Regions from separate parts of the Pseudomonas sp. TE3911 genome, predicted to be linked through region 1. Evidence: predicted binding sites of a transcription regulator. Region 1 holds the regulator's gene; the other holds the start of a gene.
The links. The regulator sigma-54, encoded in region 1, starts transcription at its own class of promoters, with help from an activator protein. The targets are predictions, from matches to a motif close to ANTGGCATNNANNTTGCTNT.
Positions count from the first base shown of each region.

Region 2: the regulator sigma-54 is predicted to act here: its motif matches at 2,282-2,301, upstream of ACVWXD_RS02745 (circularly permuted type 2 ATP-grasp protein).

Region 1 is NZ_JBSSFP010000001.1:4,433,678-4,438,717, reverse strand. Features, by position in the region: gene ACVWXD_RS20170 (HPr family phosphocarrier protein) at 1-41, opposite strand, end outside; gene rapZ (RNase adapter RapZ) at 58-915, opposite strand; gene ptsN (PTS IIA-like nitrogen regulatory protein PtsN) at 918-1,382, opposite strand; gene hpf (ribosome hibernation-promoting factor, HPF/YfiA family) at 1,395-1,700, opposite strand; gene ACVWXD_RS20150 (RNA polymerase factor sigma-54) at 1,776-3,269, opposite strand; gene lptB (LPS export ABC transporter ATP-binding protein) at 3,467-4,192, opposite strand; gene lptA (lipopolysaccharide transport periplasmic protein LptA) at 4,192-4,725, opposite strand; gene lptC (LPS export ABC transporter periplasmic protein LptC) at 4,712-5,040, opposite strand, start outside.
Region 2 is NZ_JBSSFP010000001.1:575,689-580,728, forward strand. Features, by position in the region: gene ACVWXD_RS02725 (YkgJ family cysteine cluster protein) at 79-333, shown strand; gene ACVWXD_RS02730 (START domain-containing protein) at 375-980, shown strand; gene ACVWXD_RS02735 (hypothetical protein) at 1,084-1,320, shown strand; gene ACVWXD_RS02740 (ribonuclease E inhibitor RraB) at 1,535-1,876, shown strand; gene ACVWXD_RS02745 (circularly permuted type 2 ATP-grasp protein) at 2,334-3,743, shown strand; gene ACVWXD_RS02750 (alpha-E domain-containing protein) at 3,749-4,699, shown strand; gene ACVWXD_RS02755 (transglutaminase family protein) at 4,696-5,040, shown strand, end outside.

The sequences.
Region 1 (5,040 bases):
AAGCCCAACTTGTTGATGATTTCAATTTCCAGAGCGGGCATCGCGCAGGTGTTCCTTTCAGCTAAGGTCGCGGTGGCGAACCTGGACGTTCTTGAGGGTTTGTTGCAGTGCTTGGCCCAAGCGCTCGGTCAGGTATACCGAACGGTGATGACCGCCGGTGCATCCAATGGCAATAGTGACATAGGCCCGGTTGCTCGCGGCAAAGCGCGGCAGCCACTTGAGCAGATAGCTGGAAATGTCCTGGAACATCTCCTCCACATCCGGCTGCGCGGCTAGGTACTCAGCCACAGGCAGGTCCAGCCCTGATTGGTCGCGTAACTCTGGCTTCCAGTAGGGGTTGGGCAGGCAGCGCACGTCGAACACCAGATCGGCATCCACCGGCATGCCACGTTTGAAGCCAAAAGACTCGACGAGAAACGCCGTGCCAGGCTCCGGTTGGTTCAGCAGGCGCAGCTTGATGGCATCGCGCAGCTGGTAAAGGTTAAGGCCGGTGGTGTTGATCTTAAGGTCGGCGAGGTCAATGATCGGCCCCAGCAACTTGGTTTCGTCCTCGATGGCTTCAGCCAGAGAACGGTGAGGGCTGCTGAGGGGGTGGCGTCGACGGGTTTCGGAGAAGCGTTTGAGCAGCGTCTCTTCATCGGCGTCCAGGTACAGCACATCACAATGAATATGCTTGGCGCGCACTTCTTCCAACAGTTCCGGGAACCGAGAGAGGTGGCTGGGTAGGTTGCGGGCGTCGATCGAAACGGCAACCAGAGGTTGCGCCAGCTCGGTGTGGATAAGAGCGCGTTCCGCCAACTCCGGCAGTAGGCCGGCCGGCAGGTTATCGATGCAATAGAAGCCGTTGTCCTCAAGAACGTTGAGGGCGGTACTTTTACCCGAGCCGGAGCGGCCGCTGACGATGATCAAACGCATGATTACTGCCCGTTTTGCTCATCCAGGACAACTTGGTACAGCGCCTCATTGCTGCCGGCACTGCGCAGTTTGTCGCGTACTTCTTTGCGGTCGAGCATGCTGGCGATCTGCCGAAGCAGTTCCAAGTGCGCATCGGTGGCGGCCTGTGGGACCAACAGAACAAACAGCAGGTCGACCGGGGCGCCATCAATGGCATCGAAATCGATAGGCGCGTCCAAGTGCAGCAGCGCGCTGACAGGTGTCTCACAGCCTTTGAGGCGACAGTGAGGAATGGCGATGCCGTTACCAAAACCGGTGGAACCCAGTTTTTCACGGGCAATCAGAGCCTCGAAGACATCTTGCATCTCCAGTTCAGGCACTTGGCTGCTGATCAGGTTGGCAATTTGTTCGAGGGCTTTCTTCTTGCTACCGCCCGGCACGTTCACGAGGGAACGGCCGGGGGTCAGGATGGTTTCAAGTCGAATCATGGGTGGGGAGTGTTAGCGGCCTGTGCCCTGAAGAAGGCTCTGCTGCTTTTCCTTATGCTTTTTAAGTTGGCGGTCGAGCTTGTCAGTCAAGGCATCGATTGATGCATACATGTCTTCATGCTCGGCGTTGGCGACTACTTCGCCACCGGGAATCTGTAGGGTCGCTTCGATTTTCTGCTGAAGCTTGTCGACCTTCATGATCACTTGCACATTGGTGATCTTGTCAAAATGACCCTCAAGCCTTTTCAGCTTCTGCTCGACATATTCGCGCAGGGGAGGGGTGACTTCTACATGGTGTCCACTGATGTTGACTTGCATACAGCTTCTCCTTCGTTGCCAGTGCATAAAGCGGCGGGTAGGAATACCCGCCACTGGAACGCTGTGGCCCGCCCGTCACATCAAACGCTTACGCTCGCTGGAAGGCGCGATCCCAAGGGATTCGCGGTACTTGGCGACGGTTCGACGGGCGACCTGAATGCCTTGTGCCTCCAGTAAACCAGCGATCTTGCTGTCACTCAACGGCTTTTTCTGATTTTCCGCGGCAACCAGTTTTTTGATGATTGCGCGGATTGCCGTGGACGAGCATTCGCCGCCTTCTGAGGTGCTGACATGGCTGGAGAAAAAGTATTTCAACTCATAAATACCCCGTGGGGTATGCATGAATTTTTGCGTGGTAACGCGGGAAATCGTCGACTCGTGCATGCCTACCGCTTCGGCGATATCGTGCAGAACCAAAGGCTTCATCGCTTCATCGCCGTATTCCAGGAAGCCGCGCTGATGCTCGACGATCTGCGTGGCGACTTTCATCAGGGTTTCGTTACGGCTTTGCAGGCTCTTGATGAACCAGCGCGCCTCCTGCAACTGGTTGCGCATGAAGGTGTTGTCGGCACTGGTGTCGGCGCGTCGCACGAAACCTGCATATTGCGGGTTGACTCGCAGGCGTGGCACTGACTCCTGGTTAAGCTCCACCAGCCAGCGCTCGTTGTCCTTGCGCACGATCACGTCAGGAACTACGTATTCGGCCTCGCTGGACTCGATCTGCGAGCCGGGACGCGGGTTGAGGCTTTGCACCAGCTCGATGACCTGGCGCAGATCGTCTTCCTTGAGCTTCATGCGACGCATCAGTTGGCTGTAATCGCGGCTGCCGAGCAGGTCGATGTAGTCGGTGACCAGGCGCTGGGCCTCGGCGAGCCATGGGGTCTTGGCGGGCAGCTGGCGCAGTTGCAGCTGCAGGCATTCGCTAAGGGTGCGCGCACCAATACCCGCGGGCTCAAATTGCTGGATGCGGTGCAGGACGGCTTCGATTTCGTCCAGTTCGATATCTAGTTCGGGGTCGAAGGCCTCAAGAATCTCTTCGAGTGTCTCGTCCAGATAGCCTTGGTTATTGATGCAATCGATCAGGGTGACGGCGATCAGGCGATCGGTGTCCGACATCGGCGCGAGGTTCAGCTGCCACAACAAATGGCTCTGCAGACTTTCGCCGGCGGACGTGCGGGTAGTGAAGTCCCACTCATCATCGTCGTTGCTGGGCAGGCTGCTGGCGCTGGTCTGGTAGACGTCTTCCCAAGCAGTGTCTACGGGAAGCTCGTTGGGAATGCGTTCGTTCCAATCGCCTTCCTCAAGGTTATCCACCGTAGGGGCGGTTTCCTGGTAGGACGGTTCCTGCACGTCTGCGTTGGGCTTTTGCTCGATGTTGTCGGCCAACGGGTCTGCATTATCGAAGTCGTCGCCTTCTTCCTGGCGTTCGAGCATCGGATTAGACTCCAGGGCCTCCTGGATTTCCTGTTGCAGGTCCAGGGTCGACAATTGGAGCAGGCGGATGGCCTGTTGCAGCTGCGGTGTCATCGTCAGCTGCTGGCCCATTCTTAGGACTAGCGATGGTTTCATGGCAGGGGCTTAACACCTTATTCGCCGGCGCAACGCGCCATCCACGACAGGGCGCGTGAGCGCCAAACATAAGCAAATTATATGCCTGATATCGAGGGCTTTGCCTAGAGCGCGGTAACAATAAAAAACCGGAGGTTTTCATTGACTCCCGCGCATCAGGCAAACGACCTGCCACCGCCTTGTTTGTGCAGGCGGCTTTACAGGCGAAACTCGTGACCCAGGTACACTTCCTTGACCAGTTCGTTGGCCAGGATGGTGGCGGAGTCGCCTTCTGCGATCAGTTGACCATCGTTGACGATATACGCGGTTTCGCAGATATCGAGGGTCTCACGCACGTTGTGATCGGTGATCAGTACACCGATGCCCTTGGCCTTGAGGTGATGGATGATCTGCTTGATGTCGCCAACCGAGATAGGGTCGACGCCGGCAAACGGTTCGTCCAGCAGAATGAACTTGGGGGCAGTGGCCAGGGCGCGGGCGATTTCCACGCGACGCCGCTCACCACCGGACAGGCTCATGCCAAGGTTGTCGCGAATGTGGTTGATATGGAATTCCTGCAGCAGGCTTTCCAGCTCCTGTCGGCGGCCGTCACGGTCCAGTTCCTTGCGAGTTTCAAGGATGGCCATAATGTTGTCGGCAACTGACAGTTTGCGGAAGATCGATGCTTCTTGAGGAAGATAGCCGATACCCGCGCGTGCACGACCGTGCATTGGCTGGTGGCTGACATCCAGATCGTCGATCAGTACGCGACCCTGATCCGCCTGGACCAGGCCAACAATCATGTAGAAGCATGTGGTCTTGCCTGCGCCGTTGGGGCCGAGCAAGCCGACGATCTGGCCGCTGTCGATCGACAGGCTGACGTCGCGCACGACCTGACGGCTTTTATAGGCCTTGGCCAGATGCTGGGCTTTCAGGGTTGCCATTACTCGGCCTTCTTCTTCGGCTGGATAACCATGTCGATGCGTGGGCGCGGTGCGGTGACCTTGCTGCCATTGGCACGACCGGCGTTAGCGATCTGTTTCACGGTGTCATAGGTGATCTTTTCACCTTCCGTGGAGTTGCCATCGGGGCTGAGCACCTTGGCCTGGTCGATCAGCACAATGCGATTCTGCTGGGCGTGATACTGAATGGTCTTGCCGTAGCCCTTCATCGGGCCAGTGTCGGCAGCGGACTGCTTCTGTTCGAAGTAAGCCAGGTTGCCCACTGAGGTCACGACGTCGATGTCACCGGCTTGGGTACGCGTCAGTGTCACGGTATTACCGGTGATCTTCATCGACCCTTGGGTGATGATTACGCCGCCGGTATAGGTGGCAACACCTTGCTTGTCATCCAGTTGCGCATCGTCAGCCGAGATGTGGATCGGTTGCTGGCTATCGTTCGGCAGAGCCCAGGCGCTCACGCTTCCCAGTGCTGCGCCCAAACCGAGCAAAATAGGGAGAGTTTTAACGAGCCTCATACTGTCCTCTTACGTTCGATAGCAGGTGTATCCTGCTTTCTTTCAAATACGCTTTCATTCCCTTGCCAGTCGATACACCGCCAGCGCCGTCGATTCTAACGTCTTGCTCGGTCTGCGCATATTGCTTCTGCGGGAATACGGTCATGCGACTGCTGGTAATCACCGTGTCACGGGCTTTGGCATCCGTGCGCGCAACACGTACCGAGTCAATCAGTTCTACCTCGGTGCCGTCGGGGTTCACCTCACCACGCTTGCTGGTGACATGCCACGGAAATTCGGTGCCGCGGTACAGGTTCAGGTCCGGATTAGTCAGCA
Region 2 (5,040 bases), 3.9 Mb from region 1:
TAGACCATTTTAAAACGGCTGTTTAAGGGCGTACTCTAGCCCGGCCATCCCTATTGAGTCGTCGAGGACCTGCTGGTCATGAATTGCCGTGAAGGCTGTGGCGCTTGCTGCATCGCTCCCTCCATCAGTTCGCCATTACCCGGAATGCCCCATGGCAAACCGGCGGGCGAACGCTGCCTGCACCTGTCGGTCGAACAGCTGTGCCAACTGTTCGGCCAACCGGAGCGCCCGGCGGTGTGCAGTGATTTCAAGGCGGATATCGATGTCTGCGGCACCGACCAAGCCGACGCGATCCGGTTGATCGGCTGGTGGGAGCAGATGACGGCGGCTTGATGGGCTTTACTATCGGAACTTCAACAATAAGGAATACAACAATGGGTTCGCTGAAACGAATGGCTGTGCTGTGCGGGTTTACGGTGTTGTTCGCTGCCACTGCCCAGGCTGAGGATTGGCAAGTCGCGAAGGATGAGGACGGTATCAAGATTTCCCTGAGCGAAATTGCCGGCTCCAAGTACAAGGCGTATCGCGGTGTGACCGTGATCAAGGCCCCCGTGGCCAAGATCCAGGCCCTGCAGGAAGATGTGGCAGGCGCCTGTTCATGGATTCATGAGTGTAAATCCCAGAAGTTGGTGGACAGGAAAGGCGATGAGGCCTGGACCTACACCCAGTTCAAGGCGCCGTTCCCGGTGACCGATCGCGATTCGTATATCCATGTCACCACCACCAAGGACGCCGATGGCAGCGTGACCCGCAAGTTGCAGGGCGTGCCTACCTACAAGCCTGAAGAGAAAGGTTACGTGCGTGTTGCCCAGGTTGAGGGTTTCTGGAAGCTGGTGCCTAAAGGCGCCAATGAAACCGAAGTCACTTATCAGGTTCACACCGAGCCGGGCGGCAGCGTGCCTTCGTGGTTGGCGAACAAGTTTGTGGTGGACGCGCCGTTCAACACTTTGAAAGCCTTGAAAGAACACGCTGAAAAATAAGTGCAGTTGATCAGGTGTCTCCGGACTTGAGCGGAACGTTTTCCGAGCCCTCAAGGTCCAGATAGTTGTAAGCCCAAACACGGGTTTTATCGAGGAGGCACCGATGCAAAAGTGGCAGATTACCTTCGTTGATGATCACGGCGTCCAGTCCGTGGAGCAGTTCACCTGCGACCAAAAGCCCAGCCTCGAAGATGCGGCACACATGATTCGCAACAAGTTGGTCCCCGTCGCAGCAGAACTCGACCTCAATGACCTGGAGGGCCGCAAGCCCGAGCCTACGGTCAAGATCCTGAAAGACCAGAACAGTATCCAGATCCTCGATATCTCGCCCGCCGTCTGAACATTCCCGCTATGCCATCCATGCGCCTCTGGTGGAGGTGATAGCTTCGCGCTACTCTGCAAGTGAGATCAGCGAATGAATCGCTAAGGTCTGGTCTTGTCAGCTACATGCTTGTTTTCCTGCGGTGATGTTATTGCCGTGGTGCCCGCGCCAGCAGCGCGCGGGGCTTTGGGAAGCACGGAAAGTCTATCCATCAGTTTGAGGAGGACGTTTCATGAGCACAGCCTATCAAGAAGACATCAGCACCAACGTTCTGCGCCGCATGAAAGAGGGCGGCTTCGACTTTTCACGCTTCCACCCCATCGAGTTCTACGCCATTTTCCCGGATGAGGAACGGGCGCGCAGGGCTGCGGGTGAGTTTCGTGGAGAATCACTGAATGCCCAGGTCAGCGCGCGCGACGATGGCGCCTGGTACCTGGAACTGAGCAAAATCATGTTCGCCACCTACGACGGCATAGGAGACTTCGAGCAGGACTTTGAGGCGGTGGTCGAGCCGCTGGGCGGGATCATCGAAGGATGGGGCGTCAAGCAGGAGGTGCGTGGGTTACCCATGTAGCGCAATTGTATGAGTAACGCAGCGTATCGGCTGACCTTCGGGTCGGCCGATTTTGTATGGGTTGCGAGAAAATTCCTGGAACTTGCGCTGCCTTTTCGTGCACCAAAAAAAAAGCCATCCTAAAAGGATGGCTGAAAGGGAAGACCTTAGGAGTCAGTCAGTACACGAGCTGTCACGGTACCGAGTGTGCAAGGGGTAAAGCTGTAGGAAAGATCCTGTTCAGCTGATGGAGGCGATTATCCGCACCCTTCGTCGGGCAGTGAAATCAACTCTGGCTATGCTGTTGATAGTCAAAGCCTGCATTGCGATGAAGCGTGCAGCAATACGACGGGCGTTCTGCGCACCAGGACGGTGCGATCAGCGCTTCGATTTTATTTAACTCACTGATTTTTAAGTGTTTATGCCGCTGGCACGGGCCTTGCGATGGTTCTTGCGTCCGGGTGACAAGGAGTACGGCATGATCCGCACTTATTACGACGAAATGTACGATGGAGCGGGGCAGGTCCGCCCCCATTACCGCGAGTTCGCCCGCTGGTTAGCCGAGACCCCTGCAGAACTGCTGGCCCAGCGCCGGCGTGAAGCCGATTTGCTGTTTCATCGCGCCGGTATCACCTTCACGCTTTATGGCGACGAGCAGGGCACCGAACGCCTCATTCCTTTCGACACCATCCCTCGCAGTATCCCCGCCAGTGAGTGGCGAATTGTGGAGCGCGGCTGTATCCAAAGGGTCAAGGCGCTGAACATGTTCCTTGCCGACCTGTACCACGAGCAACGCATCATCAAGGCTGGGATCATCCCCGCCGAACAGGTGCTGGCTAACGAGCAATACCAGTTGGCGATGCAGGGTCTGGACCTGCATCGCGACCTGTATTCCCACGTCTCCGGGGTCGACCTCGTACGCGATGGCGACGGCACTTACTACGTGCTTGAAGACAACCTGCGCACACCGAGCGGCGTGAGCTACATGCTCGAAGACCGCAAGATGATGATGCGCCTGTTCCCCGAACTGTTCGCCGCCCAGCGCATCGCGCCCATCGACCACTATCCCAACCTGTTGCTCGACACCCTTAAAAGCTCCAGTCCTTTGGATAACCCCAGCGTGGTGGTGCTGACGCCGGGGCGCTTCAACAGCGCGTTCTTTGAACATGCGTTCCTTGCCCGGGAAATGGGTGTGGAACTGGTGGAGGGCGCCGATCTGTTCGTACGTGATGACCGCGTCTTCATGCGCACCACTGACGGACCTAAGGCGGTGGACGTGATCTACCGCCGTCTCGATGACGCGTTCCTCGACCCGCTGGCCTTCAACCCGGATTCCATGCTCGGTGTGCCGGGCCTACTGGCGGCCTATCGCTCCGGCAACGTGGTGCTGGCCAACGCCATCGGCACCGGGGTGGCGGATGACAAGTCGGTGTACCCCTTCGTTACCGAGATGATCCGTTTCTATCTGGATGAAGAACCGATCCTAAAGAACGTTCCTACCTTTCAATGCCGCAAGCCTGACGAATTGTCCCACGTACTGGCCAACCTGCCGGACCTGGTGGTCAAGGAAACCCAAGGCTCCGGCGGCTACGGGATGTTGGTGGGGCCGGCGTCCACGGCGGCTGAAATCGAAGCGTTCCGGGCGCGAATCAAAGCCAAGCCTCATGCCTATATCGCACAGCCGACGCTCTGTTTATCCACCTGCCCGACCTTTGTCGAAAACGGTATCGCCCCGCGCCACATTGACCTGCGCCCGTTTGTGCTGTCCGGCAAGGAAACCCGTGTGGTGCCGGGCGGCTTGACCCGCGTGGCGCTGCGCGAAGGTTCGTTGGTGGTCAACTCGTCCCAGGGCGGCGGCACCAAAGACACCTGGGTGGTTGAGGACTGAATGCCATGTTGAGTAGAACTGCCTCGGATTTGTATTGGATGTCGCGCTATCTGGAGCGTGCGGAAAACCTCGCGCGCATGCTCGATGTCAGTTATTCGCTGTCGCTGATGCCTCAGGATGGGCGCGGCGATGGCCTGCATGAATTAGCCATGCCGCTGCTGATCACCGGCACCCTGGATGATTACCGCGAGCGCCACGGTGAATTGCATGCCGAACGCCTGCTGCACTTCTTTGCCCTGGACGCGGCCAACCCGGCGAGCATCTACAGTTGCCTCGGCTCGGCGCGGGCCAGCGCCCATGCGGTGCGTGGGCGAATTACCGCCGACATGTGGGAAAACATCAACGCCACTTGGTTGGATATTCGCGATATCGCTCAGCAAGGTCTCAGCCGCTACGGTATGAGTCGCTTCTGTGAGTGGGTTAAGGAACGCTCCCATCTGTTTCGAGGGGCGACCTACGGCACCATCATGCGCAACGATGCATTCCGTTTCATTCGTTTGGGCACCTTTATCGAACGCGCTGACAACACCCTGCGTTTGCTTGATGCGCGCTATGAAATGGCCGGCGACCGTGCTGAAGCCGTCACCGATGGCACGGCCCACGCCTACTATCAATGGAGTGCCTTGCTGCGGGCGTTGTCGTCGTTCGAGGCCTACACCGAGATCTATCGCGACGCCCCTGGCGCCCGGCAAGTCGCCGAATTATTGCTGTTACGCGCCGATGTGCCGCGCTCGCTGCGCGCCTGCAGTGAAGAAATCGACCAGATCCTTGCCAGCCTGCCCGGCCTCAACGGTCGACCGGCCCAGCGCTTGGCCGCCGAAATGGACGCGCGCCTGCGCTTTACCGCGATCGATGAAATCCTTGAGGAAGGCCTGCACGCCTGGCTGACCGACTTTATCCCCCTGGTCCGCCAATTGGGCGACGCCATCTACAGTTCCTACCTGGAGGCGGCATGAGACTCTCCATCAGCCACGAAACCACCTACCACTACGAGGACCAGGTTCGCGCCAGCATCCAATACCTGCGCCTGACGCCCCATGACAGCGAGCGTCAGCACGTGCTCAGTTGGCAACTGGACCTGCCGCGCCCGGTGCGCGCCCAAGTGGACCCTTTCGGCAATATCCTGCACGTGTTGACTCTGGACGAACCCCATGACGCCATCATCATCGGCGCCCGTGGCCAAGTGGATATCGACGAATTACGCGAAGCCGAGCATGAGAGCCAGTCGGCGTTTCCGTTCCTGCGTTGCACGCGCCTGACTGAACCGGATGACGCCTTGCGTGGCTTTGCCGCACAG